One region of the Cobetia sp. 5-25-4-2 genome, then DNA from elsewhere that is predicted to be linked to it. Evidence: riboswitches for the same ligand, from Rfam matches in the RefSeq annotation. Region 1 holds a riboswitch; the other holds the start of a gene.

The links. A riboswitch is a leader RNA that binds a small molecule or an ion and turns the genes downstream of it on or off. The one in region 1 is predicted to bind thiamine pyrophosphate.
Region 2: it holds a riboswitch for thiamine pyrophosphate, as region 1 does, so the genes downstream of both, HXS65_RS03025 (ABC transporter ATP-binding protein) here and thiC (phosphomethylpyrimidine synthase ThiC) in region 1, are expected to answer to the same signal.

What each region holds. Positions count from the first base shown of each region.
Region 1 is NZ_BLWK01000002.1:354,045-369,239, forward strand. Features, by position in the region: gene HXS65_RS06420 (TIGR04282 family arsenosugar biosynthesis glycosyltransferase) at 6-698, shown strand; TPP riboswitch at 851-989, shown strand; gene tenA (thiaminase II) at 1,132-1,791, shown strand; TPP riboswitch at 1,982-2,122, shown strand; gene thiC (phosphomethylpyrimidine synthase ThiC) at 2,249-4,258, shown strand; gene HXS65_RS06435 (peptidylprolyl isomerase) at 4,389-4,667, opposite strand; gene HXS65_RS06440 (hypothetical protein) at 4,755-5,261, opposite strand; gene HXS65_RS06445 (phasin family protein) at 5,583-5,951, opposite strand; gene HXS65_RS06450 (nuclease-related domain-containing protein) at 6,234-7,571, opposite strand; gene HXS65_RS06455 (GNAT family N-acetyltransferase) at 7,756-9,045, opposite strand; gene HXS65_RS06460 (DUF4190 domain-containing protein) at 9,147-9,503, shown strand; gene pncB (nicotinate phosphoribosyltransferase) at 9,635-10,819, shown strand; gene HXS65_RS06470 (dienelactone hydrolase family protein) at 10,927-11,793, opposite strand; gene HXS65_RS06475 (diguanylate cyclase) at 11,859-14,279, opposite strand; gene HXS65_RS06480 (hypothetical protein) at 14,493-14,891, opposite strand.
Region 2 is NZ_BLWK01000001.1:686,499-701,693, forward strand. Features, by position in the region: gene HXS65_RS03000 (LysR substrate-binding domain-containing protein) at 1-574, shown strand, start outside; gene HXS65_RS03005 (alpha/beta fold hydrolase) at 723-1,559, shown strand; gene HXS65_RS03010 (MFS transporter) at 1,556-2,851, shown strand; gene HXS65_RS03015 (ABC transporter substrate-binding protein) at 2,968-4,155, opposite strand; gene HXS65_RS03020 (ABC transporter permease) at 4,221-4,988, opposite strand; gene HXS65_RS03025 (ABC transporter ATP-binding protein) at 4,985-5,737, opposite strand; TPP riboswitch at 5,799-5,912, opposite strand; gene HXS65_RS03030 (hypothetical protein) at 6,038-6,997, shown strand; gene HXS65_RS03035 (potassium/proton antiporter) at 7,119-8,828, shown strand; gene HXS65_RS03040 (GGDEF domain-containing protein) at 9,027-10,157, shown strand; gene HXS65_RS03045 (DEAD/DEAH box helicase) at 10,232-11,443, opposite strand; tRNA gene HXS65_RS03050 (tRNA-Ser) at 11,618-11,708, opposite strand; tRNA gene HXS65_RS03055 (tRNA-Ser) at 11,906-11,996, opposite strand; gene HXS65_RS03060 (Bax inhibitor-1/YccA family protein) at 12,251-12,919, shown strand; gene tusD (sulfurtransferase complex subunit TusD) at 13,117-13,506, shown strand; gene tusC (sulfurtransferase complex subunit TusC) at 13,517-13,945, shown strand; gene tusB (sulfurtransferase complex subunit TusB) at 14,106-14,396, shown strand; gene HXS65_RS03080 (TusE/DsrC/DsvC family sulfur relay protein) at 14,480-14,833, shown strand; gene HXS65_RS03085 (YebC/PmpR family DNA-binding transcriptional regulator) at 15,044-15,195, shown strand, end outside.

The sequences.
Region 1 (15,195 bases):
ATGACATGCGCCCGACGCTCATCATCTTCGGCCGCCTGCCACTGGCCGGACAATGCAAGACGCGGCTGATCCCTGCCCTCGGTCCCGAGGGGGCGGCACGCCTCTACTCGCGCATGCTGCGCAGAATCGTTCAGCAGGCCTGCGCCTCACGCCTCGGCAAGGTGGTCGTGATGCTGACTCCCTCCCCCGAGCACGCCCGGCAGCAACCTGAGCTGGCAGCCCTGCTGACGGAACTTGAGGATCAGTGGCGTGCAGAGAGCATGGCGGCACATGGCAAGCGAATCACGCTCGAGGCACAGCCACAGGGTGGGCTTGGGGAGCGCATGCATCAGGCCATGCTGCGCCACCTGCCCGCAGGCCCCGTGCTGCTGATGGGCTCTGACCTGCCCGCATTGGACAGTCAACGTCTTCGCGAGGCGGCGCGGTGCCTGCATGACCATGATGCGGTGCTGCAGCCCAGCGAAGACGGGGGATACGGATTGATTGGCCTGAAAGCAGCCTGCTCGGCGGCCTTCCAGCTGGATCACTGGAGCCATGCCGACGTGAGCCGGGAGACTCTTGCACTGCTGGCTCAGGCAGGCAGAAGCGTCGGTTGCCTGCCTGTCAGCTGGGATGTCGATGAGCCTCACGATCTGGTGCGCCTGAGGCGACACTTCCCAGCCCTGATGGCGAACCTCTCCTCCTGTCAGCCTGCATGACATCTTTCCTGCAGCACATGACACGCTTCCCGCATCGCAGGAAGCCCTTTCCGCATCGCAGATGGCCTCCCAAAGTCGCATGGGTTTTAGGGCGGCAGAGGCTTTTCCTGCACCGCAGGACTGTTACACTCGAGATATCGTGACGCCTGAGTCACAGCTTGACGGGGTGCCGGTAAGACCGGCTGAGATGTCATTCGCACTGTTCGAGGCCTTGCATCGAGGTGCGTGTATGACGATCCCGCCGAACCTGATCCGGTTAGTACCGGCGTAGGGATCAAGCGCGAAGTGTTGCCGCACATCATCTTCACCTCTTCCAGGTGAACGCCGCACCTCCCCCGCTTTTTCCCTGCAGATTGCCGGACCTGACCACGCTCGAGCCAGACCTTTGCCACTCCATCACGGATTGGCAGCACGCTCACCGAGGGATGCGTCGATGCCCAGCTTTTCAGACCTGACCAGTGCCTGCGCCGAGGAATGGCGCGACTATCTCGAGCATGACTTCGTTCGCCAGCTCGGGGAAGGTCGTCTGCCAGAGGAGTCCTTCCGCCATTACCTGCAGCAGGACTACCTGTTCCTGATCCACTTCGCGCGCGCCTGGGCGCTTGCCGCCTACAAGAGCCGCACCCTCGCGGAGCTGCGTCAGGCCACGGCCAGTCTCGACACCATTCTCAATACCGAGCTCGACCTGCATATCGGCTACTGCAGCGAGTGGGGCATCAGCGAGGATGACCTGAGTGAGCTGCCGGAATCCCGCGCCACCCTGGCCTATACCCGTTACGTACTGGATTGCGGCCAGCGCGGCGATCTTCTCGATCTTCACGTGGCGCTCGCGCCTTGCCTGATCGGCTACGGCGAGATCGCCGAGTGGCTGCTGGACCAGGACACCACCGAGATCGAGGACAATCCGTACGCGGACTGGATCGCGATGTACTCCAGCGATGAGTTCAAGGAAGCGGTGGACGCCGAACGTGAATGGCTGGACGCTCGGCTCTCGGAGGTCTCGGAGCGCCGGCTGGGCGAACTGGTCGATGTCTTCCGCGATGCGACACGTCTCGAGATCGACTTCTGGCAGATGGGCCTTGATCGCGACTGATCCGTGGCAGGCCCTTGCGTGACAGGCCGCGCCTGCGCGAACGGAAGACACACCGATTTTCATCGGCCTGGGGACGTGGTCCTCTCGCCAATCATCCAGACACACCACAGGCCATCAGAGCCTGAATGCGAGCACGATGACCTGGGCCAGCACAACGCTCAGCACAGGTCATGCCCGCATTGAATTCTGAGCACGCTTGACGGGGTGCCGGTGGAACCGGCTGAGATCCTGCATGCATCACCTCGCCGCCAAATGGGCGAGGCTGCCAGCAAGGGGTCCCGTGGAACCTGAACCGGTTAGGACCGGCGTAGGAATCAAGCTGATGGTCAGCCGCTGCCCGCGGCCGCCTCGCTCCCGGGCCACCTGTTGGCAAGGAGTCGGCGATGGCCATCCTCTCCCTGCGCACGGTCTTCCCATGATGACGTCTGCCGTGACGTCGCCCTTTGAGGAGACCTGCATGAGCACTACCCCCACGACTCAAGATCCGCAAGCCACCAACGCCGCCGAACCGTCGCTCGCCCCCCAGCCTGAGGCTGCGCCGAAGGCGCGCGCACGTGCCGGTCGCAAGGATGGCAGTCGCCATCTCGCCAGCGAAGCCCGCGTCGACGCCGCCGCCATCGCGCCGCTGAGCGGCTCGCGCAAGATCTACATCGAAGGCTCTCGCCCGGACATCCGCGTGCCCATGCGCGAGATCGGCTGCTCGCCGACCCAGACCTCCAGCGGTCTGGAAGAGAATCCGCCGATCGTCGTCTACGACACCTCCGGCCCCTACACCGACCCGGCGGTCGAGATCGACATTCGTCGCGGGCTGGCGCCACTGCGCGAGAAGTGGATCGAGGAGCGCGGCAATACCGAACAGCTCAATCAGCTGAGCAGCGAATATGGTCGCGTGCGCCAGGCCGACCTGCGCCTGTCGTCCCTGCGTTTCGAGCTGGACCACCGCCCGCGTCGTGCCCTGCCGGGCAAGAATGTCACCCAGCTGCACTATGCGCGCCAGGGCATCATCACGCCGGAGATGGAGTACATCGCGATTCGTGAGAATCAGCGTCGTATCGCGCTGCGTGAGGAATATCAGGGCAGCGACTCCGTCGAGAGCATTCTGGGCCACCAGCACCCGGGTCACAGCTTCGGCGCCAACCTGCCCGACGAGATCACCGCCGAATTCGTGCGTGAGGAAGTCGCACGCGGCCGCGCCATCATTCCCGCCAACATCAATCACCCGGAAAGCGAGCCGATGATCATCGGCCGCAACTTCCTGGTGAAGGTCAACGGCAACCTGGGCAACTCGGCGGTCACCTCCTCCATCGAGGAAGAGGTCGACAAGATGACCTGGGCGATCCGCTGGGGCTCCGACACCGTGATGGATCTCTCGACCGGCGCCAACATCCACGAGACCCGTGAATGGATTCTGCGCAACTCTCCCGTGCCCATCGGCACGGTACCGATCTATCAGGCGCTGGAGAAGGTCGATGGCGTGGCCGAGAATCTTGATTGGGAGATCTTCCGCGACACGCTGATCGAGCAGGCCGAGCAAGGCGTCGACTACTTCACCATCCACGCCGGCGTCCTGCTGCGCTATGTGCCGCTGACCGCCAGCCGCGTGACCGGCATCGTCTCGCGCGGTGGCTCCATCATGGCCAAGTGGTGTCTGGCGCATCACGAGGAAAGCTTCCTCTATCGCCACTTCGAGGACATCTGCGAGATCTGCAAGGCCTACGACATCAGCCTGTCACTGGGCGATGGCCTGCGCCCGGGCTCGGTGGCCGATGCCAATGACGCCGCCCAGTTCGGCGAGCTCGAGACGCTCGGCGAGCTGACGAAGATCGCCTGGCAACACGATGTCCAGGTCATGATCGAAGGTCCGGGTCACGTGCCGATGCACCTGATCAAGGAGAACATGGACAAGCAGCTCAGCGAGTGCGACGAGGCGCCCTTCTACACCCTCGGCCCGCTGACCACCGACATCGCCCCGGGCTACGACCACATCACCTCCGGTATCGGTGCCGCGATGATCGGCTGGTTCGGCTGCGCCATGCTCTGCTACGTGACCCCCAAGGAGCACCTGGGCCTGCCCAACAAGGACGACGTCAAGACTGGCATCATCACCTACAAGATCGCCGCGCATGCCGCGGATCTGGCCAAGGGGCATCCGGGCGCGCAACGTCGTGACAATGCACTCTCCAAGGCACGCTTCGAGTTCCGCTGGGAAGACCAGTTCAATCTGGGCCTTGACCCGGACACCGCGCGCAGCTTCCACGACGAGACGCTGCCCAAGGATTCGGCCAAGGTCGCCCACTTCTGCTCCATGTGCGGGCCGAAGTTCTGCTCGATGAAGATCACCCAGGAAGTCCGCGACTACGCCAACGAACACGGCCTGACCGGTGACGCCGACAGCGTGATGGCCGGCATGCAGGAGCAGGCTGACAAGTTCAAGCGCGAAGGCAGCCAGCTCTATCAGGAGGTATAGGAAGAGAGACTGGCGCACGAAAGGCTGACGTGCTGAGCCGCACGAAAAACGCCCCGACCATCACTGGTCGGGGCGTTTTCAATGGCCTGCTGCCAACCGCTCATGACACGTCATGAGCGTGATCCAGAGATCACGTGCGGCTGGTGACTTCCAGCAGGTGATAACCGAACTGGGTCTTCACCGGGCCCTGCACGGTGTTGATCGGTGCGCTGAACACGACTTCGTCGAATTCCTTGACCATCATGCCCGGGCCGAAGGCGCCCAGGTCACCGCCACTGCGACCGGACGGGCAGGAGGAGTGCTCGCGAGCGGCATCAGCGAAATCGCGGCCGTTCTCGATTTCGGTCTTGAGAGCTGCACACTGTTCTTCGCTGGAAACGAGAATATGACGCGCTGTGGCCTGTGCCATGTCTATCACCTGTCACTGATCGAATAAATGCCGCCGGCAATCACCGGCGGCGTGGCAGCACATTGTGGCCCAAGGCGACGCTCGCCGCTAGCGTCCGCCACAGACCCGGCGCTGATACTGGATGGCATCAAGGTCGCTGCTGCCCAGCAGCGCCGCTGTGGCAGCATTGCATTCCGCCTCTGCCAGTTGATCGGCACCTGATGATTCAGCCCACTGGATATTGCCGATGCTGGGCTGATAGCTGACCGCCGCATGGCAGGCCATGCGCCGCGTACTGTGGTAACGCTGGGAGGGCAGGGTCGGAGGATTGGCGGTCATTTCCTGACAGGTGGAAGCGAACATCTCACTGGCCGCCTGGCTGCAGCGGGTATGTGCCATGGCATTCTGCCGCTGGTTGGCACACACGGAATCATTGAGAACACGCCACTGCAAGGTATCGAAATCGATCATCTGCCCTTGATAGCGGGTCTCGACATGTTCTCGCTGAAGCCCTGCTGTCGACGTCAGATGAGACGCTACTCCCTCCCCGAATTGCCCACTCATGCCGGATACCGCGTCCATTAATGCTGCCAATGCCGCACTGACAGAATTCATCACACACTCCTTGTGTTGATGCCTCCCGGCATATGCCGCCGGGGAGCCTTGCTCGATCATCCATGACCGTCACTTGCGGTGACATGACCTGGTAACGCTGCCTGATCGCGCTGCCGGATAAGACCGACCGATAGCGTCAGCGCGCTCACTGCGATATTACCCGCTCACCGCCATCATTGCCTTGACGCTCAAGGGGATGGTGCCAACGCTTCCTCCTCCCGCAACGAGTCGTCAGATTCAAGACTCCAGACGCGCGAACGCCCACCCGGAAGACCGGATGGGCGTTGTAGACGCTCGCCTGAGAGCGTCAGCAGCAGTCGCTTACTTGGCGACTTTCTGCATGGCCTCGGAGGCGGACTTGGCATTGTTCTCTGCCAGTTCCTGACCTTTCTTGGCGTATTCCTGGTTCAGCTCGACCACCTTCTGGGTGTCGTTCTGAAGCTTCTCGCCCAGAGACTTGACCGTCTCCTGCTGTTCCTTGACGAAGTTCTTCAGGCCTTCGCTGTCCTTGATCTCGAGCATGGAACGCGCCTGCGCCATGGAGGTATCAACGTAGGACTTGGTCAGATCCATCTGAGCGCTGACCAGCTTCTCGCTGTAATCGAGGCTCAGGGCGCTGAAAGCACGCAGCGGAGCGAAGAACATGTCGTCGAACTGCTGAGTGGTCTTCTCAAGATTGGTGTTGAACATGGGGCACCCTCCAGGGTTTGGCATCACACGGAAAATGAAGCGGAGCTTTGCTCCGTTGGCTACCAGGACTGAACCAAGCTTGTGAGCCATGAGGTCGAGATCTCACTGCAAGCCAGCATTCTCGACAGGTTCCATCCTCGCTGCAGTGCAGCATAAGCCACCTCTTGCTGCACTGCAACATCAGGAGCGCAATATTGATCAACCACCTTGCCCTGCGAGTCTGCTTCCAGGCTGACTGCCCTCTTGCCCAGAGACGTCAAGCCCCTGAATGACATGAAGATTTCAGTCGCTCGCACGACATCGCTGGCACAACATCCTGTCACCCAGCAATTCGCGCTGACCCTCGCTACGACATAACGCCACACTGGCCTTGGACAACCAGCGACGACACTCATCACAACGTGGCTGCAGGTATTGCATCTCATCATGGCCAGACGCCATGCCACGATGGCCGTGCGACACGTCAGAGGCTTTCGCGCCAGCGGAGGACACGCCCTGCAGCCTCACGTCAGAAACTGAAGGCTGCCAGTCCTGAGCCTGCAAGCCGTGGCACGTGGACGAGGGCATGGTCTGCGTCATGCCGGACATCAGTGTCTGGAAAGAGGATGAGGTGGCCTTTGGAGGAGTGGCCCGGCGAGTCTCGGAAGGTGTTGGCCCCTCCTCACGAGGCGTGACCTGAGGAGCGTCATCCCCGCTTGAAGAAGGGATGGCGTCATCACGCACGGGGGCCACCGAGGGGGAAGCGGATGGGTCCTGGGGTGGTACCCAGGCGTAGGCCGTCTGCTCATCGGGATGGATGGCCATGGTGGCATGTTCTGACAAGCCGAGTCGCGACGCCCAGTCGACCCGTGATGGGCCATGCTGCGCCAGGATGGCACGACCGAGACGCCTCAGACGACGCGGGTCGATCCGGTGGGTGAAATCACGCATGCGGGCGACGGAGGCCGCCCCGCTCCCCAGATTGAGGCATTCTTCGGACAACCCGCGCAGGTCCACCAGCGCTCGACTGTCCAGAATATCTTCGGGAGGCCGGCTGACCTGTTCCTCGGCGGCAATGACCAACCGATGCGTCAATTGTGGCTGCAGCACCATCCCGAGTCTGGAAGGCAGGAGACCTGAGCTCTCCAGCCAGCGGCGAAAGCACTGCTGCTGTTCCTTGAGTGCCAGCAGCGGTGATGGCGTCAACCGCAACTCATCACCGCTCTGAACGACCTCCCCGATATCTTCCAATGAGCCCTGCCCGACGGAAGCGCCTTGCTCGACAGAGGGGCCCTGGTGCGCGCTCAGCTCGCCAAATGGCGAGATCGTCAGCGGGAGATCAAAGCAGGACGCATCCAGTACCCAGAATTGCATGAGGCGATTGATCAACACGTGATCCAGCTCGATCACGCCATCATCCCCTTCCAGGCGCAGGTCATGCAGCACGACCCAGTCATCGCGCGACTCGAACAGGGTGTTCAGGAATCGGGCGAGCGAACGACGACGCTCCTGATGCGCTCGAACGCCTCGCAGCATCCTCAGAACCTGCTGGCGCTCCTGGGTGCTCAAGGTGGCATTCTGCGCCAATACCTCAAGTACCAGAACGTCATACTCCCTGGAGTCACAATCCTTGAGCAGCATGGGAGCCTCTAAATTTAGAACATTAAGATGTTTTCAGTGTAGTCATCGCAGTGCCATCTCTGCCACCTGCTACCTGTCAGGGCATCCAGCCAGGGGGAACAAGCAGGGGAGAAACGGGTACCGGGCAGATCTTCAGGATAGCGCTTCAGGGCAGATCTTCAGGATAGCGCTTCAGGACAGACCTTCAGGATAGATCAGGCTGATGATGATAGGGCAGCATCGCCTCCACCTGGCGTCGCGCCCCGCTCAACCAGCGCGCTTCCTCCTCAAGCGCGTCAGCCACGGCTGACTGCAGTCCGGGATGTACCAGCCAGTGCAATGACCAGGTGTCATAGGCCGAGAAGCCGCGGCTGATCTTGTGCTCACCCTGTGTGCCCGGATCAAAGCGCGTCAGTCCCCGCTCAAGGCAGAACTCCAGCCCCTGGTAATAGCAGACCTCGAAATGCAGGCAGTCCGCCTGCACTTCACTGCCCCACCAGCGCCCATAGAGGCAATCGGCACCGACAAGGCACAACGCAGCCGCCACAGGATCGCCATGTTCATCACGCGCCTGCACCAGCAGCAGCTGTTCGGGCATGCTGCGCCTTAAGCGCTGAAAGAACGCCAGTGTCAGGTAGGGCCGTTGTCCGCGCTCCAGATAGGTCATGCAGTAACAGCGATGGAAAGCTTCGAGATCGCTCTCACCGATGGCTTCACCGCTGAGACGCGCGAGGGTGATGCCCTGCTCGAGCACCTTGCGGCGCTCGCGGCGGATCTCCTTGCGTCGCTTGGAGCGCAGACTGCCCAGCCACTCATCGAAGTCTCGCTCACCTCGCGACTGCCAGTGATACTGCATGCCACCACGCAGCATCAGCTGCGGACTGATGGCTTGCCAGTCGCGGCACTCGTCAAGATCCGCGAACAACAGATGAAAGCCACTGTGCTCAAAGCGTCGCAAGGGCCCGCCTGCGTCGACGGCGGGTGCCACGCCGGCCTGAAGCCTGGGCCACAACCAGGCAAGCAGCGCTCGGCGGGAAGGGCCTCCCGTCTCCGATGAGGCCAGGACCAGCCGCGGACCAGCGCTCGGCGTGAAGGGAACTGCCGACAGCTGCTTGGGATAATAACGCCCACCGGCCTGCTCCAGCGCCTCGGCCCATTGCTGGTCAAAGACATACTCGCCCCGCGAGTGCAGCTTGAGATAGCGCAGCAAGCCGGCGACAAGCCGTCCTGACTCGTCACGCACCAGCAAGTGCGCCGGGTACCAGCCCGTAGACGCGCAGGCCGCGCCGCTGTCTTCCAGTGCACGAAGATAGGCATGTTGCAGAAAGGGATACTCTTTTCCCGCCAGCGCATCCCATTCTGCGGGCGTGACAGCGCTGATCGACGAGAGCACGTCCAGCTGCCAGTTCGCGCCACGTCTGTCAGTGGCCTCAGTCCCGATCTGCCTTCGCGACGCATCACTCTCCTGATGCCCTGCTTCCCGGTGCTCGCTCACCCTGCTCTCCTCTGAAGATGCCCACTCTGCCGCCCGGCCGATATGCCGCCTGCCCCAGGACATGCTAGTGTGTCGCCATGATGCAAGACAATGAGACTGCCATGACTGATACATCGCCTCCCGCCGACAAGCCTGAGCCCACGCGCGATACGGCGACGGCTACCGAGCGTCCCACCACTCCCTCTGCGCAGGAAACCCGCGCCGAGACCAATGCCATGGCACTGGCCTCCTTTGCCCTGAGCGTGCTGGGCTGTCTGCTGGCACCCGCGGCATTGGGTGGCATCGTCTGCGGTCATCTCGCCCGCCGACAGATCCGCCAGCGCGGTGATGCCGGCGATAGCTGGGCGCTGGCCGGCCTCATACTGGGCTACCTGCTCATCGCGTTGTCATTGGCGGGTCTGCTGATGTTCGGCGGCATGATGCTCACCATGTTCGGTATCATGGCATTCAGCAGCTGACGCAGGATGACCCTCCTTCAGCCTGCCCCCGATTTTCATGCCAGCGGGACACCCTGCCGCCTTGAGCACCTGGTGTGCTCCCGCCAGCGATTCCGGCTCCTGTGAGCCGCCTCATACCTGAGCGAGCCTCGATGCTGCACTCGATTCTCGATAATGATTTCTACAAGTTCACCATGCAGAACGCGGTGGTGAAACTGTTTCCCTACGCACGCACCCGTTACGCCTTCATCAACCGGGGCCAGCATGCCTTCCCCCCGGGATTCGGCGAAGCACTGCGCGCGGCCGTGGATGACATGGCACGCCTGGCGCTGAGTGCTGAGGAAAAGGAGTTTCTGGAGCAACAGTGCCCCTTCCTCGACCCCACCTATCGTGACTTTCTTGCCGGCTTTCGCTTCGATCCCGCGGAAATCACCATCACCCAGTCGGGTGAGGAGCTTGAGGTCCATATCGAGGGCTACTGGTACCGCACCATCCTGTGGGAAGTCCCGCTGATGGCGATGATCAGTGAGCTCTGGTACCGCCTTGGTGGCGATCAGCGTGACAGCGACAAGAGCGTGCGTGACAGTACGCTGACCAAGATCGAGCACTACAAGCGTCTGGGGGTACGTGTCGCCGAGTTCGGGACGCGTCGTCGCCATTCCTATGCGGTCCATGATCAGGTAGTGGCCGCCCTCAAGGAACAGGGCCGTGGCTGCTTCATCGGTACCAGCAATGTCCACATGGCCCAGCGTCATGGCACCAAGCCCATCGGGACGCATGCTCATGAGTGGTTCATGTTTCATGCAGCGCGCTTCGGGTTCAAGATGGCCAACATCCTGGCGCTGGAAAACTGGGTGAAGGTCTACCGGGGTGATCTGGGGATCGCGCTTTCAGATACCTTTACCAGTCGTGCCTTCTTCAGAAGCTTCGACAAGAAGTTCGCCAAGCTGTTTGATGGGGTACGGCACGACAGCGGTGATCCCATCGAGTTTGCCGAAGCGACCATTCGCCACTATGAGTCGCTGGGCATTGATCCCAAGACCAAGACGATCATCTTCTCGGATGGTCTGGATACCGACAAGGTTGACCGTATCGTGCGCTACTGTGCCGGTCGTATCGGCATGTCGTTCGGGATCGGCACCAACTTCACCAATGACGTCGGCCCCCAGCCGATGAACATGGTCATCAAGATGACGGAAGCCCGGCCCGAGGGTCAGGATTGGGTGCCGGTGATCAAGCTGTCGGATGTGTCCAGCAAGCATACGGGTGATCCGGACATGATCCGTCTCGCGCATCAGGTGCTCTCGCTCAAGGAGCTGGATCAGACGGCAGACTGACGCGCTCGCCCCTGACACCGTCACCCCTACATGAAGAAGCCCGTTCAGGATGATGCCTGAACGGGCTTCTTCATGTAGGTCACGCATTCGGCGTCACGACAACCTGCTCATGTCTGCGGCTGGGTCTTCGGTGACTTGAACACGCCATTGAACAGATTGAGCATGACCTGCCAGGAGGCAGCATCCGCCGACGCATCATAGCCGAGCGGGAGGTCGTACCTGGCGGCCTTGGCATCCGACTCCGGATTGGTGAACGCATGCTTCGCCCCCGGATACTGGATCAGGGTCGTCCGCGTACCGAGGGATTCAAAGGTAGACAGCAGCGTGTCCAATCCTTGCTGCGATACCAGAGAATCCGCCTCGCCATTCTGGATCACGACGCGTCCGGCGAAGGGCTCGGGATTCTCGACGGCGATTCCAGGGCTGCCGTGGAAGCTGACGACAGCCTTGAGCGGAGCGCCGGAAAGCGCCATGTTCAACACGACACCTCCCCCGAAGCAATAGCCGATGGCCGCAAGGCGGTCACCATCCACCTCGGGGCGAGAACGCAGCACCGCCAGCGCCGAATTGAAGCTGGATTCGGCCTTCGGCCAGTCACTCATCACCGCCGACGAGAAGGCCTTGGCATCCTCGGGATGCTCCGCCGTGCGGCCTTCACCGTACATGTCTACCGCCATCACGACATAGCCGAGCCCCGCCAGCTGCTCCGCGCGCTTGCGAGCATAACTGTTGAGCCCCCACCACTCATGGACCAGCAGTATGCCGGGACGACGTCCCTTGGCCTTGGCATCACGCGCGATCAGCCCGACATGCTCCTCACCATTGGCACGATAGGTCACGACCTCGGTGACGACCTGCGGTCCTTCGAGGCGGTCGACGAGGGTGCCATCATCGGCCGCCAATGCCTGCCCCGCGGACAGCACCGATTGTGCAAACAACAGACTTCCGGCGCACCAGCCACGTAACATACGCATCGCCCACTCCTTGTGCAGATTGACAGAGTACAGAATGATGGAACGTGCCCACTGTCGTGTCGCGGTCACATCCCTTCCTCCCGATTGTCCTCGCTCACCGAGCTTGATGCCACTACCACCCGGTTACGACCACTCCGCTTGGCACTGTAAAGCGCCATGTCAGCACGATGCAGGAAGTCGTCACGGCTCTCCCCGGGCAGCGGCGTGGCGACGCCGAGACTCACGGTACACAGCAGCTCCTGCTGCATGAACGCGAAGGTCATGCCGGCAATCTTCTGACGCAGACGCTCTGCCATGCCGACAGCGGTGGCGACCCCGGCATCAGCCAGCAAGATGCCGAATTCCTCGCCCCCCAATCGCCCGAAATAGTCATTGCGCCGCAATTGCTGCTGACAGATGCCGCCCAACCCACTCAACAACTGGTCCCCGGCGGCATGACCGAAGCTGTCATTGACCCGCTTGAAGTGATCCACATCGAACAGGACCAGGGCAATCTGGTCCCGCGAGGCGGATACCAGCAACGTATCCAGCATGGACAGGAAGCAGCTGCGGGTCATGGCACCGGTCATCGCGTCCGTCATGGCTTCATGCTCGCGCCGCTGTTCGATCAGCTTGCGTTCATTGATATTGCGCGAGACCGACAGAATCCGGAGATAGCGGCCGGTCTTGGGGTCCATCGAGGGCGTGGAGATGGATTCGAACCACAGCGTATGGCCCTGCTTGTGGAGAATTCGGAAGTCGACACGAAAGACCTCTCCAAGACAGGCGGAACGATGGACCTTCCTGGCGACGCGGTCTCTGTCATCCGGATGAATCAGCAGCTTGATCTCGCTGCCCTCGATGTCATTCACGCCAAACCCGCAAAGCCTCTCGACGGATGGACTGATGTACTGACAGATCCCGTCACTGCCTTCAATGCTGACCATGTCGCTGACGGAATCGAGAATGAATCGATAGCGCTCCTCGCTCTGACGCAGCGCCCGCTCGATGTGATGGCGCGCCGTGATGTCGTCACAGTAACCATTCCATGTCACGCTGCCATCGATGGGGTCCATCGGTTGGGGCAAGGCCACGCAGGCCAGCCGCCGGGTTTCCCCATCTGGATGCTCATAGTAGATATCCGGCTCCCAGGGCGACTGGGTTTCGGCACTGGCGCGTGCCGATTCAAGCAGTCTTTGCCGCTCCTGGTCATTGAGATGCGACAGGAAGCGCGAGGCATCCTCAAGTGTCGCGTCAACTTCCTCTCCCAGCAGTTGATGGGCGACCGGCGATAGATAGGTATAGGTGAACTCATCCTCCCGGCTGAGCCGGCATTGAAACACCATGCCCGGCATCTGCTGTATCAGATACTCCAGCTGGCGTCGGTGAGCCTCGCTTTCACTGATGTCACTCAGTTGCCCCAACACCTCTCTGACGGCGCCTCCGGCCGCATAGTAGAGGTGCATGTCATCCTGCAGATAGCATTGGCGGCCATCCACATGGCGGAAGGAGTAACGCAGGCTGACGCTGGCACTGCGCGAGTCGACGGCCTCCTGAAAGCGTGCCTGACATTCCGCCAGGTCATCCTCGCAGATGCGTGACTGCCAGATTCGCGGGCTGGCCAGCAGCAGGTCCCGCGACAGGCCCGCCAGCATCTCGACGCCGGAGGAGATGGATTGCAGCTCCTCCAGTGGCCAGGGGCCTCGCGCACAATAGCGCACCCCCGGGGTGTCATTGAGCTGAGTCATCAACCGCTGACGTTGATTGACCGCCTGCTCCAACCGGTGGTGAGTCGCGCTGATGTCACGCACCATCACGGCGACTCGAGGCGAGTCTCCTTGCTGCGTCCGGCCCAGATTCACCAGCTGGACGGAAAGACGACAATCGCCACGTGGCAAGCTCAGGCTGACGTCACACTGCAAGGTCCCGGCTCCTTCCAGACAATGCATGACGTGGGAGTGATACACCCGCTCCAGGGTCTGTCCCGCATGTGCCATGGCGGCGTCATGGTAGAGGTGCCATGCCGGATTCGCCTCATGCAGGTACAGGGAGGTTCCTCTCACCTCCAGCATGGCCATGGGGTCTCTGCTGCGCATCAGCATCATGCGATATGCCTGAAGCTGCTGTCGCTCGTGGGCAAGTGCCTGTTCTCGTAGGGAGATATCGACGACTCGACCGCAGACCGGGTGATTCACGCCGGAGCGCCAGAGTGTTTCCTCCACCAGCACGCCGTGTCCACTGCGATCCCTGATGCGATAGGTCATCGACCCGGCAGGAGCACCGGAGGCCCGGAAGTCTCTGACTCGCTGACGATCTGCCGCCACGATCAGGGAGAACCACAGTTCGGGATGCTTGAGGAAGTCGCGCTCGCCATACCCGAGCAGACGCTCCACTGCAGGATTCAGGGTAAGGAAGCGCTGGCCGTCCGCGCTCAACATGAACAGGACATCCCCTGCGACGGCATGGTAATGGTGCAGCAGGCGGGCATCTGAGAACGATTCCAGCAATGTGAGACTCCCCTTTGGGTCAGACGTCGCCCCTCAGAGTGCGTCATCACCCCGCGCAAGACCAGTGCGTCACGCCAACGCTGGAGGGCACGTCACCGTCAAGGGCAGGCAGGCCCATGCCGCCTCCGGACTGACAATCTCGATGGGCAGCACGAAAACGCCCGACCCGGAACAGAGTCCGGGTCGGGCGTGAAGGGGTCAGAGCGGAAGGTGCTAGCCTTGTGCGGTACGTGCACCGACCATGGCATCAGCCTGCAGGGTATCCGGCTCGCTGACCGTGTCATGCGGGGCACCATCGCGGGCGACATCCTTGCGCACTCGGCTCGACGCAGAGGGCGCCTTGGCTCGCCTCTGCGCCGCGCCGGTAGCGTGACGTCGCGTGGCAGTTTCCTGCCGCTCACCACCACGGGCGCGGGAGTGCTCCAGCAATGAACGAAAGTCATCCGGCGTCATGTCAATGCGCTCTGCGGCGGCACTCTCCTGCCAGAGAACATAGATGGCCGGCTGCTCACGCCCGAGATCCATGCCGACCACGCGTCCCTGACGTTGTGTCCCGGGGTCGCGCAGCGTCGCACCGATCAGTTCGTGGGCTTCGCGAATGGCATCGTGCATCTGAGACAGCCTGCTTTGGAAGTCAAGAGATCTGCCGAGAACAGCGGCAGTGTGGCAATACCTTCCCTGCATTGCCCCAGTACATGAACATTCGCAGGACGAAAGCGTGCCTGCATGATCTGACATGCCACCCGCGCTCACGAGCGACGTACACGGCGCATGTCAAGAGCAAAGTGTAACACATGTTCATAGTTTCGCTAATCACACCGACACCACCCACAAGAAAGCGGCACATTGCCTGCCATTCGACACTTTTCACCGCACGTTATGCCGACCAACTTCAGAGAGTGTCGCCATCTTTGTA
Region 2 (15,195 bases), on a different contig from region 1:
GTTGCCCGGCCTGGCAGGGGCCTTCATGCGTGAAAACCCCGGGACCGAGCTCAACCTGCGCCTGCGCAATACCCATCAGGTGGTGGAGGCGGTGCTCAACTACGATGCCGAGCTGGGGCTGATCGAAGGGGATTGTCACGCGCCACGCCTGATGAGCCAGACCTGGCGTGAGGATGAACTGGTGGTGGTGGCGCCGCCGTCCCACCCGCTGGCGATACGTGCAACGGCACTCGATGACGAGGATCTGGCCAATGCCGACTGGATTCTGCGCGAGGGAGGGTCGGGCACGCGGGCGGTCTTCGAACGTGCACTGCATGGGCGAATCGAGCGTCTCAAGGTGCGCATGGAGCTGGGGCAGCATGAGGCCATCAAGCAGGCTGTATTTGCCGGCCTCGGGCTGGGCTGCCTTTCACGCCTGTCTGTGGATGCGGAGCTGTCCCGCGGGGAGCTGGTCGTGCTGGAGACGCCCCAGCTCAACCTCAAGCGGCATTTTTCCATGCTCTGGCATCCGGAGCGCTATCGAAGCCCCCTGTGGCAGGCGGTCAAGGTCTATCTGGAAGCCAGTCCGCGGTGAGCCGCGCGGCGGCTTGATAGTCTGCTAACATGAGCGTTTTCTGACACTCGGCCACGAGGTTGCCGCTTCGCACTGGCGCGTGCCATCGCGGGCGATGCGTGAGGGTCGGGAGCGTCTGAGGGTCTGTCTAGCGTCCATGGAGATGATGATGAGCACTGCGACAAGCACGACGGTCGAGCTTTTCTACAACGAGAGTGATGCCCGTGAAGCAGCACAGGGCAATGAGGCGGGTGAGCAGGATGCGACGCCGCTGGTGATTCTGCATGGTCTGTTCGGGAGCGCGGACAACTGGCGCTCGCATATCAAGTTCTGGTCGCAGTCGCGTCGCGTCATCGCGGTGGATCTGCGCAATCATGGTCGCAGCCCGCATGTGGCGGGCATGAGCTACCCGGAGCAGGCCGCTGACGTGATCGCTCTGCTCGATCAGCTCGATATCCCCACCTGTGATCTCATGGGGCACTCCATGGGGGGCAAGGTGGCCATGCAGGTCGCACTGCAGGCACCTGAACGACTGCGCAGTCTCGTGGTGGCGGATATCGCGCCCATCGCCTATGGACACGGGCACGATGAGATATTCGCTGCCTTCGAGGCCGTGCGTGAGGCGCGTCCTGCCTCGCGCAAGGACGCTGACAACGTGATGGCACGCCATGTGGAAACGCCGGTTATCCGTCAGTTCCTCGCCACCAACCTGGTGCGCGATGAGGACGGCAGCATGGGCTGGCGAGTCGGGCTCGATCACATCGCGGCGGGTTACCCCCAGATCGTCGAGGCGCCTCAGGCACACGGCGAGGTGGAACTGCCGGCCCTGCTGCTGTGGGGCGAACGTTCCAGTTACGTGCAGGCCGACGGGCTCCAGGCAATGCGCGAGCACTTCCCGCGCCTGGAAGATGCCTCGCTGGATGCCGGCCACTGGCTGCATGCCGAGCGAGCAAGCGAGTTCCAGCAGGCCGTCGAGACGTTTCTTGAACGCGTCGCACGCGCTTGAGCAGCTCACGTCATGCGCCTGCGCCGCTGGCGGCGCCCCGCGTGCCTGACGAAGACGGCACGATACCGGTGACGCGTCACGAGCGTCTGGTGATCGCGCTGGTCACGCTGCTGCAGTTCGCCGTCATCATGGGCTTCACCATGGTGATGGCATTGGGGCCGGATTTCGCGCAGTCGCTGGACATTCCGCTGGACCACCTGGGCTACATCGTCGGCAGCTACCCGCTGGCAGCGGCGGTGGGTACCTTGCTGTGGACGCGGCATGCGGATCGTTTCGATCGTCGCTGGGCCGTGCTGGGCTTTCTGTTCGGTGCCGCGCTGTGTCATCTGATCGCGAGCTTCGCCACCGGATTCGAGACGCTGCTGGCCGCGCGCATGCTGGGCGGGCTGTTCGGTGGGCCGGCGGCGGCCACGGCACTGGCCATCGTGATCGATGTCGTGCCGGGAATCCGGCGTGGGCGTGCCATGGGGATGGTGATGGGGGCCTTCTCGGTGGCCTCGGTGCTGGGGCTGCCCTTCGCGCTGTGGTTGTCCGAAGGCTTTGGCTGGCAGGCGCCATTCCGGGCCGTCGCGCTGCTGGCGTTGCTGGTCTGCGGGTTGCTGGCCTGGGTGCTGCCGCCGATCCGGGGGCATCTGGACAATCCTCGCAGTCGCGCCGGTACCTCCATCGCCACCATTCTCGCGCAGCCGAATCACCGGCTCGGGCTGGCGCTGATCGCCACCGCGATGTTCAGCAACTTCCTGGTGATTCCCAATCTCTCCAGCTATCTGCTGTTCAATCTCGATCTGCCTCGCGAGGATCTCGGCGGGCTCTACATGATCGGAGGCGGACTGTCGCTGGTGGGCATGCAGCTGACCGGGCGGCTGTGTGATCGCTTCGGCAGTGTCTGGCCCGGCACCATTACCTGTCTGCTGACGGCGCTGGTGGGCTGGGCCTTCCTGCTTCATTCGCCGGGGCCGTCGCTGGTGTGGGTGGGGTTTGGTGCCTACATGCTGTTCTCCTCGGCGCGGCGGGTGGCACAGAACACGCTCAACAGCTTCATTCCTGCCGAGCACGAGCGGGCCGCCTTCACCAGCACCCAGAGCGCCGTTCAGCACCTGAGTTCTGCCGCGGGCAGTTATCTCGGGGCGGCGCTGCTGGTCAGCTCGCCGGGTGGCGCCCTTGAGGGCATGCCACTGCTCGTGGCGGTGCTGGTGGTCGCGCTGGTGATCCAGCCTGTGCTGATGGCGTGGCTGGCGCGGCGTCTGGCCAGGCGGGCGTCAGCCGGCAGTCCGGTGGATGGCAGGCGCTGACAGGAAGGTCTCTGGAGGCAAGGGGCGGGGGCATCCTCGCGTCATCTGGCAGAAAGCAAACGACGCCCTGTCGGGAAACCGGCAGGGCGTCGTCGTGTCTGTCATCGGCCGTCTATTCAGGGCGCGTTGACGTCGATGGCCAGGTGGTCGAGTGACTGGCGCTGCTTGATCATGCCGCGCTCGTACAGGAAGTTCTCGAAGTCACGGTAGCGGCCGGCATCCAGTGCGGCCGGACGCAGGGCGAAGCGCGGCAAGGTGGCATACCAGGCTTTCTTGTTGAGCGCGGTATCGAGTGCCGGGTCGGACTCGCGGAACAGCTTCCAGCCCTTGTCAGGGTGGTTGATCATCCAGGCGGTGGCTTCACCGACGGCGGACAGGAAGGCGGCGTACTGCTCGTGCTTGCGAGAATAGCTGTCGCTGTTGGCGACGAAGATCAGTTCGTCATACGTCGGCACGCCTTCTTCCTCGATGTAGAAGGCGCGGCCCTTGACGCCTTCCTGTGCCATCTGGGCGAGTTCGAAGTTGCGGAATGCCCCGGTGACGGCGTCGACCTTGCGGGTCAGCAGTGACGGCGTCAGCGAGAAGTTGACGTTGGTCAGGGTGATGTCATCCAGTGTCAGGCCGCTGTTCTGGAGCATGGTGGACAGCAGGACTTCCTCCACGCCACCGACGGAATAGCCGACACGCTTGCCCTTGAGGTCGGCCATCGACTGGATGTCACTGTCTGCGCGCACGACCACCACGTTGAGCGGGGTGGCCACCAGCGTGCCGATGCGCACCAGCGGCAGCCCTTGATCCACCTGCAGGTGCAGCTGGGGCTGATAGCTGATGGCGATGTCGACGCGCTCCGCTGCGGCAAGCTTGGGGGGGACGCTGGGGTCTGCCGGAGCTATCAGCTCGACGTCCAGACCATGTTGCTTGAACAGGCCCAGTTCCTGAGCCAGCACCAGCGGCCCGTGGCCGGGATTGGTGTACCAGTCGAGCATGACCTTGAGGTGCGTGAGGGGCTTGGCATCGGTGGCGGCCGCTTGCGGGTCCTGCACATCGCCAGCGGCGGGGCGGGTCTGTTGCTCGGTCTCGGCAGCCTGCTTGGCAGAAGCGTCTGGCTCGAGGGTGGCACCGTCCTGCCCGGTCTTGGTGACCGCTGCCGCTGCACTGTCACTGGCGGTCGGGGCCTGGGGCTCGGCGCTGGCGCCAGTCTCGGCTGACAGGGCGAAGGTGCTCAGGCTGAGGGTTGTCAGCAGCGTCGCGAAGAGGCAGGACAGCTTGCCGGAACGGCGGATCGCCGATGGCGAGAATGGCATGGCGGTATTCCTTGTGGTGTCGAGAATGTGAGGCCGTCAGGACATCGCCTGACAGCCGGAAGCGCTCAGTTCAAACGGGTCAGGCGATCCCGATGCCAGGGCATCAGGCGACGCAGCAGGGCATCCAGCGTGAAATACAGCAGCAGCGAAAAGGCGACCAGCACCAGCAGAGCGGCGAACATCAGGTCGATTTCCATGCGGGCATTGGCATTGAGCATCAGATAGCCGAGGCCCTGGCTTGCGCCGGCCCACTCACCGATGACGGCCCCGATGGGAGCGGCTGTCGCTGCCATGCGCACGCCGGAAGCCAATGCCGGCAGCGCGGCGGGCAGTTGGACATGCAGCAGCAGCCGCCACGGGCTGGCACCCAGGGTGTGGGCGAGATCCAGCCAGCCCTGAGGGGTCTGGCGCAGGCCGTCGTAGCCGGTGGAGGCCACGGGGAAATAGATGATCAGCGTGGCCATCACGACCTTGGAGAGCATGTCATAGCCCAGCCACAGCACCAGCAGTGGGGCGATCGCGAACAGCGGAATCACCTGGCTGATCAGCAGCAATGGCAGCAGGGTGCGCCGCAGACGAGGGATGAACGCCAGTGCCAGCGCGGTGCTCAGTCCGAGAAGGACCCCCAGTACCAGCCCGCCAAGAATCTCGGCGAAGGTGATGCCGGCGTGGTGTGCCAGCATCGGGGCCTGACGGACCAGCACCTCCGCGACTGCCAGTGGCGCTGGCAGGATGTAGGGCGGCACGGCCGTGGTGATGATCACCAGTTGCCAGAGTCCCAGCAGGACGGCGGCGCTGATGGCGAGATGACGCAGGGCATGCAGGCGTTTCATGGCGTCTCCTCGCCGTCGCGCAGGCGTGTGATCAATTCGGACTGGGCCTGCTGCAGGGCGGGCAGGTCCAGCGGCACCGGGCGAGGCGGCGAGAGCCCCGGCAAGCGGTCGAGCACTGCCCCCTGCTGGCTGTCGCGGCCCGGACGCAGCACCAGCAGTTGGTCGGCCAGGCGCAGCGCCTCGAGCGGGTCATGCGTGACCATCAACACGGTGCGTCCGTCCAGCAGCCGGCTGGCGAGATCATGCAGTTCGAGTCGCGTGATGGCGTCCACTGCGGAGAAGGGCTCATCCATCATCACCACCGGAGCCTGCTGGTAGAGCGTTCGCGCCAATGCGACGCGTTGGCGTTGCCCGCCGGAGAGGGCGTCTGGCCAGGCCTGCTCGCGCCCCTCCAGACCCACCGCTGCCAGCAGTTCGCGAGCCCGCTCGGTATCGCGAGGGCGACGATGGAGATCATCTCCCAGACACAGGTTGTCCAGCACCCGGCGCCAGGGCAGCAGCAGGTCCTGCTGCGCCATCCAGGCGACGCGACCCGCCAGTGGCTTGCCATCATCGGTGGTGAGTTCCAGCGTGTGATGGTCGGGCATCTCGAGGCCGGCCAGCAGGCGCAGCAGTGAGCTCTTGCCGCAGCCTGAGCGGCCCAGCAAGGCCGTCCAGCTTCCGGCATCCAGACGCGCCGACAGATCACGAAACAGCGTATGGCTGGCGTAATCGATGCGAGCGTTGTTGAGGGAGAGTCCCAGCGACACAGTGTCATCCGTGGTCAGGCGGCATGCCGAGGGGAGGAAGCACGCAGGGCGCCTGACGCTTGGGCAGGTGACCGGAATTCCCTCCGCCGGTATCAACCGGATCAGGTTCCAGGGGTTGCCATGCGACGTGACGCATCGGCTCTCAGCCCACTTTCGGGCACCCCCATCCAGGCCGACAGTGTACCGTCACCTGCCCGCCGGTTGCATCCCTGCCATCGTCGGGGTGGCTGTCGTGTGGCTATGCTGCATGGCCCGGTGTTGGGTATGCTATCGAGGTATCGCAGCCTCAAGGAGATCAACATGCCTGATACCCCGGATCTCTCGACCTGCTCCAGCGGTTATCCCGTGCCACCGCGGCGACCCGTGATGCCAGACGCGACATCCGTGCCCAATGGCTGGCCGGAGGATGCGCTGACTCGCCGTCTTTCCACCTATCTGGGGCATGCGCTGGAGCCGCTGGCACTTGCCTGGCCGGATAGTGCCAACTGGTTGTGGCGACAGCGTGGCGGCACCCCCGGCCTGATCAAGCTGGCGCGGACCGGCCCGGATCACGACCCCTTCTGGCGAGCGATGCGCGGTGTCTTCGGCGCCGATCGCTGGGCGCAACCTGAGGCCCTGACACGGCTGGCGGGCGCGTTGCCGGCGCGTTTGCCCATCCCTCCGCTGCCGCTGACCTATCTGGGACGTCTCGATGGCGCGCCCGTCTGGCATCTGCCGTGGTCCAGCGGTCAGCCCAGTGATCTCAGTGACACCTTCTGTGAGTTGCTGGGAGATCAGGTCGGGCGGCTGCATCAGGACACCGTGTCCGGCTTTGGTCAGCCCCTTGCCCAGCCCATGCCGTTGCTGCATTGGAATGCCCGCGTGACGCGTTTTCTCGCGCGCCATCCCCTGTCCCACGAGCTGGGGGACCTGCCATCACGCACCTTCTCGCATCCCGCTCGCGCCGTCTGGAGTCTGCCGGACCTGCGCGCGGACCAATATCTGTGCGCCGCCACCGGCTGGGTATGGAGCGACTGGGAGGCACTGGTGTGGGCTCCGATCGAGTTCGACTGGGCACTGATCGAGTTGTTGCTGGAGACGCCGAGTCAGCGTGAGGCCTTCCTCGCCGGTTATTCGCGTCATGGGCGCATGGTCGATATCGACGGTCAGCGTGAGCTGTGCCGAGCCCTGTTGTGGGCGATGGAAGCCTTCGGTCCGACCCGCTACGCCGAGCTGGCGGCAGCCCCGGCCTGGGTGTCGCCGAGAAGCCTGACATGTTGATCGCAAGTCCATGAATATTTGAGAAATTTCTCTGCAGCCTCGTCGCTGACATGGAATACTGTCTCTGGGCCGTCGCAGACGTGATTCGAGACTTGGTGCCGGGAATGGCGGGGGAGCACACGTGGTAGAGAATCTGAACTATTACTTCTTGCTGGCGGGCATGCTCATCGCCTTGAGCGTGCTGGCAAGTCGGGTCTCGGCTCGTCTCGGCATGCCCCTGCTGTTGCTGTTCCTGGGACTCGGCATGCTGGCGGGGGAGGATGGCGTGCTCGGCATCCAGTTCGATGATGCCTCTACCGCGTACCTGATCGGCAATCTGGCGTTGGCACTCATTCTGCTCGATGGCGGTCTGCGCACCCGCCTCTCGACCTTCCGTGCGGGTCTCAAGCCGGCATTGGTGCTGGCGACCGTCGGGGTCTTCATGACCAGCGGGCTGGTGGGGCTGCTGGCCATGTGGCTGTTTGACCTGACCTTGATCGAAGGCCTGCTGGTCGGGGCCATCGTCGGCTCCACCGATGCCGCCGCCGTGTTCTCGCTGCTGGGCGGGCAGGGGGTGCACCTCAACGAGCGGGTCGGGGCGACGCTGGAGATCGAGTCCGGTACCAACGACCCGATGGCCATCTTCCTCACCATCACTCTGGCCGAGATACTGACCGGACAGCTGTCGGGGGTCGCCGCCGGACTCATGAGCTTCGCGCTGCAGTTCGGGGTCGGCGCGGGCATGGGGATCGCCGGTGGCTGGTTGATCGCCCGTCTGATGCGCTATCTGGATCTGGCGCCCGGCCTCTATTCCCTGCTGGCGCTGGCGCTGGGCCTGAGCCTGTTCGCGACGACCAATGAGCTCGGTGGCAGTGGCTTCCTGGCCATCTATCTGTGTGGCCTGATGATCGGCAATCATCCGGGGCGCCACCTCGAACACATCCTGCCGGTGCATGATGGACTGGCCCACCTGTCCCAGATCGTGCTGTTCCTGATGCTGGGTCTGCTGGTCTCACCCTCCACGATGCTGCAGTTCGCGCTGCCAGCCGCCATTCTGAGCGTGGCGCTGATCCTGTTCGTGCGCCCCCTGGCCGTGATCCTGTGTCTCAAGCCTTTCTTCCGCTTCCGCTGGCGAGAGCTGTGGTTCATCAGCTGGGTCGGGTTGAGGGGGGCGGTGCCGATCGTGCTGGCGATCTTCCCGGTGATCACCGGGGTCGAGAATGCCGGTGTCTACTTCAATGTCGCCTTCTTCGTGGTGATCATCTCGCTGCTGGTGCAGGGCTCGTCGCTGGCTCCCATGGCGCGCAAGCTCAGGGTGGTGGTGCCGCCGGGTGCACAGCCCAGCCGCCGCAATCTGCTGGGCATCATGCCCGTCAACGATTACGAGATGCTGGTCTACCGGGTCGACAACACGGCGCTGGAAGGCGTGGCATTGCGCATGCTGCGCTTCCCCTCCGGGGCCAAGGTCGGGGCGCTATTCCGCAACAAGGTGCTGATCCATCCCAAGGGCAGCACCTGTCTGCATCAGAAGGACGTGCTGTGCGTCGTCGGGCGCTCCTGCGATGTGCCAAGCCTCAATCGCATGTTCAATGGCGAGAGTCTGCAGCATGAACAGCGCGCCTTCTTCGGCACCTTCACCCTGGAAGGGGATGCCAACATGCAGGATATCGCCGATGTCTACGGACTGACGCTCTCTCAGGGCGAGCAGCACCTGACCATCGCCGAGTTCATCACCCGCAGAGTCGGCGGGGTGCCGGTGGTCGGGGATGATGTCGACTGGCATGGCATTCACTGGGTGGTGAATGAGGTCGAGGGCAATCGCATCACCAAGGTGGGGCTGCGCCTGCATTGACGCGGTTCTTTGCGGCGTGGCCCGGTTCTGCCTGTCGTGACGCCAGACTGGCACGGCGCTTGGTGGCGGGTTTATGCATTGCGTGTAATGTGCTGATCTCCTTTCGACTGAGGGATGACGTACCCTTGGCTCGTCAGGCCTTTACCCGCCTGGTCTGGCTGGCCACGAATGGTGGTCAGCAGCCAAGGAGATAGTCTCATGGGCAGTCCACATCCACACCTTGCGCGCTGGCTGTTGCGATTCGAGGATTTCCCACCAGGCCTCACCGAGGACGAGAAGACCTTCCACGCCACCTTCAATGTGGTGTATGTGCTCGCGATAGCGAGTCACCTGCTGTATGCCGGTCTGATGCTCTGGCTGGGAGAGATGGGCATTCTGGCGCTGGATCTGGGCATGCTGGTGGTGGACCTTGTCTGTCTACAGCTGCATCGCGCGCGCCGAGAGGTACTGGCCGCCAACCTGCTGGCATTGGGTACCTGTGCCCAGATAAGTCTGTCCCTGGGCTATTTCGGTCCAGCCCCCGGTTTCGATTATTTCTATTTCGGTGCGCTGCTGTGCATCTACTGCATTCGCATGCCCTTCACACGCCGCCTGCTGCTGTGTCTCATCTGCCTGAGCATGCCGCTGCTGGCCTATGTCGTGCTGATGTTCCAGGGGGTGGCCAATCCGCTGCCGCCCGGGTGGGCATTCGCGTTCCGACTGATCAATCTCTGCGTTCTGACCGTGTTCTTCACCCTCGTGCTGGTACAGATGGGGTGGTCGGCGGATCGCTTGCGCCAGCGTTTCGAGTCACGCGAGCGGTTCGATGAGTTGACCGGGGCGCTGAGTCGCGCGGAACTGATCGACAAGGGGCGTGAGATGTTGATGGGAACACAGCCCATCAGCGTGATGATGGTGGATGTCGACCACCTGGGGCTGATCAACGAGACCTGGGGACGCGCGGCGGGCGACCAGGTGCTCAAGGAGCTGGTGAAGCGCATGCGCAGTATCCTGCGCGGAGAGGATCTGATCGGTCGCTATGGCGGGGAGGAGTTCGTGCTGCTGAGTCCGCGGCTGCATGGTGAGCGCGCCGACCAGGTGGCGGAGCGTCTGTGCAAGGGGGCCTCGGCATTGCCCTTCGTCATCAATGACGGCATCAACAGTCTCGATGTCAGTCTCTCGATCGGCGTCGCCCAACGCCAGTCCGGGGACAAGGATCTGGAAAGCCTGATCGCCAAGGCGGACGTCAACCTGTTCCGCGCCAAGCGCGAAGGCTGCAATCGTTTCGTCAGCGACAACCAGCTGGGGCCGGTATCGCGCAGCAGCGAATCTCACGGCAGCAGGTCGTGAGGCGGTGATCAGCAGTGAGAGCGACAGTGGAGGAGGTTCCACTGTCGCGGTGTCGCGTACGGTGCGCGAATGGCTCAGCGCTTGCCGGCAGGTCGGCGGCGAGCGCGGGCCGGCTTGCGTGGCAGCGGGTCCATCGTCGAGGCGGGCACGGCGAGTCCGGGCTCGAACCCTTCGATCACCACACGCTCGATGAAGTTGCCCAGATGCTGCTCGATGGCGCACAGGTTGCGGAAATCATCACGCGATACCAGTGAGATGGCTTCACCGCTTGCCCCGGCGCGTCCGGTGCGTCCGATACGGTGCACATAGTTCTCTGCCTCATCCGGCAGGTCATAGTTGACCACCCGCTGCAGGTCATCGATGTCGATGCCGCGCGCCGCGACGCCCGTCGCCACCAGAAATGGCACCTTGCCTGCCTTGAAGTCTGCCAGCAGCTGCTCGCGGACCGCCTGGCTGCGTCCGCTGTGGAAGGATTCGGCGCCAATGCCGCGCTTCTCCAGCTGGCTGACCAGCTTGGCCGCACCGCGCTTGGTCTCGATGAAGATCAGCGCCTGCTGCCACTCGCCACTCTGGATCAGGTGGCTGAGCAGCGCGGATTTGAATTCCTTGTCGACCGTGATCAGGCTCTGGGTGATCTCGGGAGCGCTGGTGTTTTCCGGCGCGATGGAAATCTCCACGGCGTCCGTCACCGCCGTTCTGGCCAGCATGCGTACCTGGGTCGACAGGGTGGCGGAGAACAGCAGATTCTGACGTAGGCTGGGCAGTTTCTCGACGATCTTGTTGATGTCGGCGATGAAGCCCATGTCGAGCATGCGATCAGCTTCATCGATGACGAGGGTGCGTGTCTCGTCGAGATGGATCGCGCGTCGGGTCAACATGTCGAGAAGACGCCCTGGCGTCGCGACCAGAATGTCCACGCCTTCGATCAGACGCTGTTGCTGCGGGGCGATGTCCACGCCGCCATACATCGCCATGGAGCTGAGCGTGAGATGTGCGGCATATTGGCGGATGTTGTCTTCCACCTGGATGGCCAGCTCACGCGTCGGCGTCAGGATGACGGCATGCACTCGCTTGGCGCGAACCTCGGGGGCGTCTATCAGTTGTTGCAGCAGGGGCAGCACGAAGCTTGCCGTCTTGCCGGTGCCTGTCTGCGCGGCGGCAATCAGGTTGTCGCCGGCCAGCACGACGGGAATCGCCTGCGCCTGAATCGGGGTCGGGGTCTGATAACCCTGCTCGGTAACAGCCTTGACGATGGGGTCGCTCAATCCAAGGGCGGAAAATGGCATGGTGTCTCGATTTTTCAAGGGGAGGAGGGATTGTACGACCACGGGGTGTCGCAAGGCGTTGAGTGATCCATTGTACCTCCCCGGGAGGATGTCATGAGGAATGGCCACTGCAGGCAGGTGTGCAATGAAAAAGCCCCGTCTACCTGAAGTAGACGGGGCTTTCGGAATTCAAGGTGGTGGAGGGACAGGGATTCGAACCCTGGGTAGGCTATTAACCTACGCCGGTTTTCAAGACCGGTGCATTCAACCGCTCTGCCATCCCTCCGACTCACGGAGCGAAATACTACCGAAACTGATGAGAATAGCAAGAGGTGGGCGAAGAAAAATCTTGGGAAAAGCCATCGCGGACAATCACTTGCGGTGATCATCAAACGCCTCTTGAGCGCTGCCGGCTGCCAGGCGACAGGGCGAGCACGAAAAAGCCCCGCCTACCTGAAGTAGACGGGGCTTTCGGAATCAAGGTGGTGGAGGGACAGGGATTCGAACCCTGGGTAGGCTATTAACCTACGCCGGTTTTCAAGACCGGTGCATTCAACCGCTCTGCCATCCCTCCGACTCACGGGATGAAATACTACGGATTTCTCTGGCCGCGTCAAGGACTTGGGGTAAATTTCCTTTCCGTTCAGATGCTTGAAAGGTAGCGAGTGCCACACTGTGCAGGGAGAGCGAGGATGAGGTTGCCTTTTGCGCGCTGGATAGTTGCATGAAACGGGCTTTTCATCGTCCTGTCTCTTGATTAGGGAAACCCCGACGGGCATGCTGGGGTCAATTCGATGCATCCATCGTAGCAACCTGAGGATAGACACCATGGCTAACAGCTCCTGGCAGGTCTCGCAGGATACCGCGAGCCGCTCACTCAGTACCCACCGGGTACTGCGCAACACTTACATGATGCTGGCGATGACGCTGCTGTTCTCTGCGCTCACCGCTGGCGTGGCGATGAGCATGGGCGTGGGCCGCATGAACATCTTCGTGCTGCTGATCGGTGCCTACGGTCTGATGTTCCTGGTCCACAAGACCGCGAATTCCACCGCCGGCATCTTCGCGACCTTCGCCTTCACCGGCTTCATGGGCTTCACGCTCGGCCCGGTGCTCAATGCCTACCTGAGCATGCCCAACGGCGCTCAGCTGGTGATGACGGCACTCGGCATGACAGGCATCACCTTTGCCGGTCTGTCCGCGGTCGCACTGGTGACGCGCAAGGACTTCTCGTTCCTTGGCAACTTCCTGTTCGCGGGTGCCATAGTGCTGATTCTGGCGATGCTGGCGGCGATGATCTTCAACATCAGTGGTCTGGCGCTGGCAGTATCGGCCGGCTTCGTGCTGTTCGCCTCCGCGGCGATCCTGTTCGAGACCAGCCAGATCATCCATGGCGGGCAGACCAACTATCTGCTGGCGACGGTCAGTCTGTACGTCTCCATCTACAACATGTTCGTCAGCCTGCTGGCGCTGCTGGGCTTTGCATCCGACGATTGATCGTCAGACGCTATCCCGCAAGCCTTGCATCAACGACCCCGCCTCGGCGGGGTCGTTGCGTTGTGTGGCATGGACACGGCGCGGCGGCAGGGAACGGCGGTACGTCGCGGTGGCGGTGGTGGCGTTGCGGGGCTCTGACAGATGCCACCACTCGCGCTAGAATGTCGCCCTCAATGCGCAGCCGACTCGAGGTTCACATGCGTTACGCTCTGGCCGTCTACGGCGGTCCCTACAGTCAGCAGGCCAGTCATTCGGCCCTGCGCTTCGCCGAGGCGTTGCTGGCCCGCGGGCATCGTCTGAGCACGGTGTTCTTCTATCACGACGGCGTCTACAACGCGGCGACGATGATGGCACCTCCTCAGGATGAGCCACATCTGCGGGACCGCTGGATCGCGCTGGCGGAGCAGGGCGAGACCCGTCTGCAGGTGTGCGTGGCAGCAGGGCTCAGGCGTGGCATGCTCGATGAGCGTGAAGCCGCGCGACACGGCAAGCAGGGGGCGACCCTCGAGGCGCCCTTCGAGTTGACCGGACTCGGGCAGCTGGTGGAAGCCACGCTCGAGAATGACCACCTGATCACCTTCGCCTGAGGAGAGCACCATGAGTGATGCGATGTCACAGACAGCGACGCACGCTGCCGACCTTGGGCAGGTGAGCGATGACCTCGCGCCGGGCGATCTGTTGATCCTGTTGCGTCACGCGCCGCATGGCAGCAGCTGGCTGCGCGAGGGGCTGGAGGCGGCGATGGTCGCGGCGGCCTTCGGGCGCGAGGTCGGGTTGCTGTTCAGTGGGGATGGCGTATTGGCCCTGCTGGAAGGCCAGCAACCGGGCGCGCTGGGGCAGAAGGGCAGTGACAATCTCCTGGCAGCGCTGGACATGTACGATGTCCAGCGCTGTTATGTGGATGCCGCCGCCCTGCGCGCACGGGGCCTGAGCGTCGAGGATATCGCCTTGTTGCCGGTGACCCTGATGGAGCACGACGATATCGTGGTGCTGACCGGCGCCTTCTCGCGGGTCTTGAGCTTCTGAGGCCTGCCTGACGCCCGGGCGTGCGGCTGGTATGCTCCGCCATCATCACCCTCGCGCTCTCGCTTCGGGCGCAAGATCGCACTGGCGGGCGTGCGGCTCACGTCTTTCGCGGGCGCGTCTCTGTCCCGCGCACTCCTGCCTCCCTTGACTGGATAATTGCATGAATCTTCATCTTCTCAATCGCTCGCCATTTTCCAGTCGCATTCTGGATGATGCGCTCAATGCCATGGGACCCGAGGACCAGCTGCTGCTGATCGAGGATGGTGTCAACGGCGCATTGGCTGGCGCGGAGCACTATTTCGTCGGCCTGGAGGGGCGTCTGTTCGCCTTGCGTGAGGATCTCGAGTCACGTGGCCTGTCGGGCCGTTGTAGCGCGAGCGTGATCGTGGTGGACGTGGATGGCTTCGTCGCGCTGACCGAGGCCGCGGACAAGACGATCTCCTGGTTCTGAGCGGCGCGGCGCGAGGTGCCACACCGGCCGGACAGGCATGTCGCATGTCATTTCTTGAGTGGAACGAAACATCAGGATGAGCAATGGCCAGCAGTGAAACGGTACGTACGCTTTCTCTCGACGGACGTGAGATCGGTCTGGATGCCGAGGGGTATCTGGTGGATCTCGAGGACTGGAGCCCTGCGCTTGCCGAGCGGCTGGCGGCGGAAGAAGGCCGTGAGTTGACCCCCGAACACTGGGAGGTCATCGAGGTATTGCGGGATTTCTATCAGCGTTTCTCGCTTTCCCCGGCCATGCGGCCGCTGACCAAGGCGATGACCCAGCGCTTCGGGCCGGAAAAGGGGCGCTCGCTGCATCTGATGCGCCTGTTTCCTGACAGTCCTCCCAAGGTGGGCGCGCGCCTGGCAGGACTGCCCAAGCCGACCAACTGCCTGTGAGGCAGTGCCTTGCCGCGCCGACAATCGCGCCGGGCACATGCACACAACCCTCAAGTCCGCGCCGAGCAGGGCGGCGCGATGGCGACGCAGAGCGCGGTCTGCGTTACTATTCCCTGCAGCAATGCATCGCGGCCAGCTGGCGGCGGTGCATCAGGTCCCGCGACACGATCGCAAGGGCATTTGAATTCAGGCGGACAAGAGTCGACTTGCATGGGAAGAGCATTCCAGAACCGTAAAGAGTCAATGGCGCGTACTTCACTCAACAAGGCGCGCGTATATTCACGCTACGGACGCGAGATCTACGTCTCGGCCAAGAGCGGTGGTGTCGACCCCAACGGTAACCTGAGCCTGCGTCGTCTGAT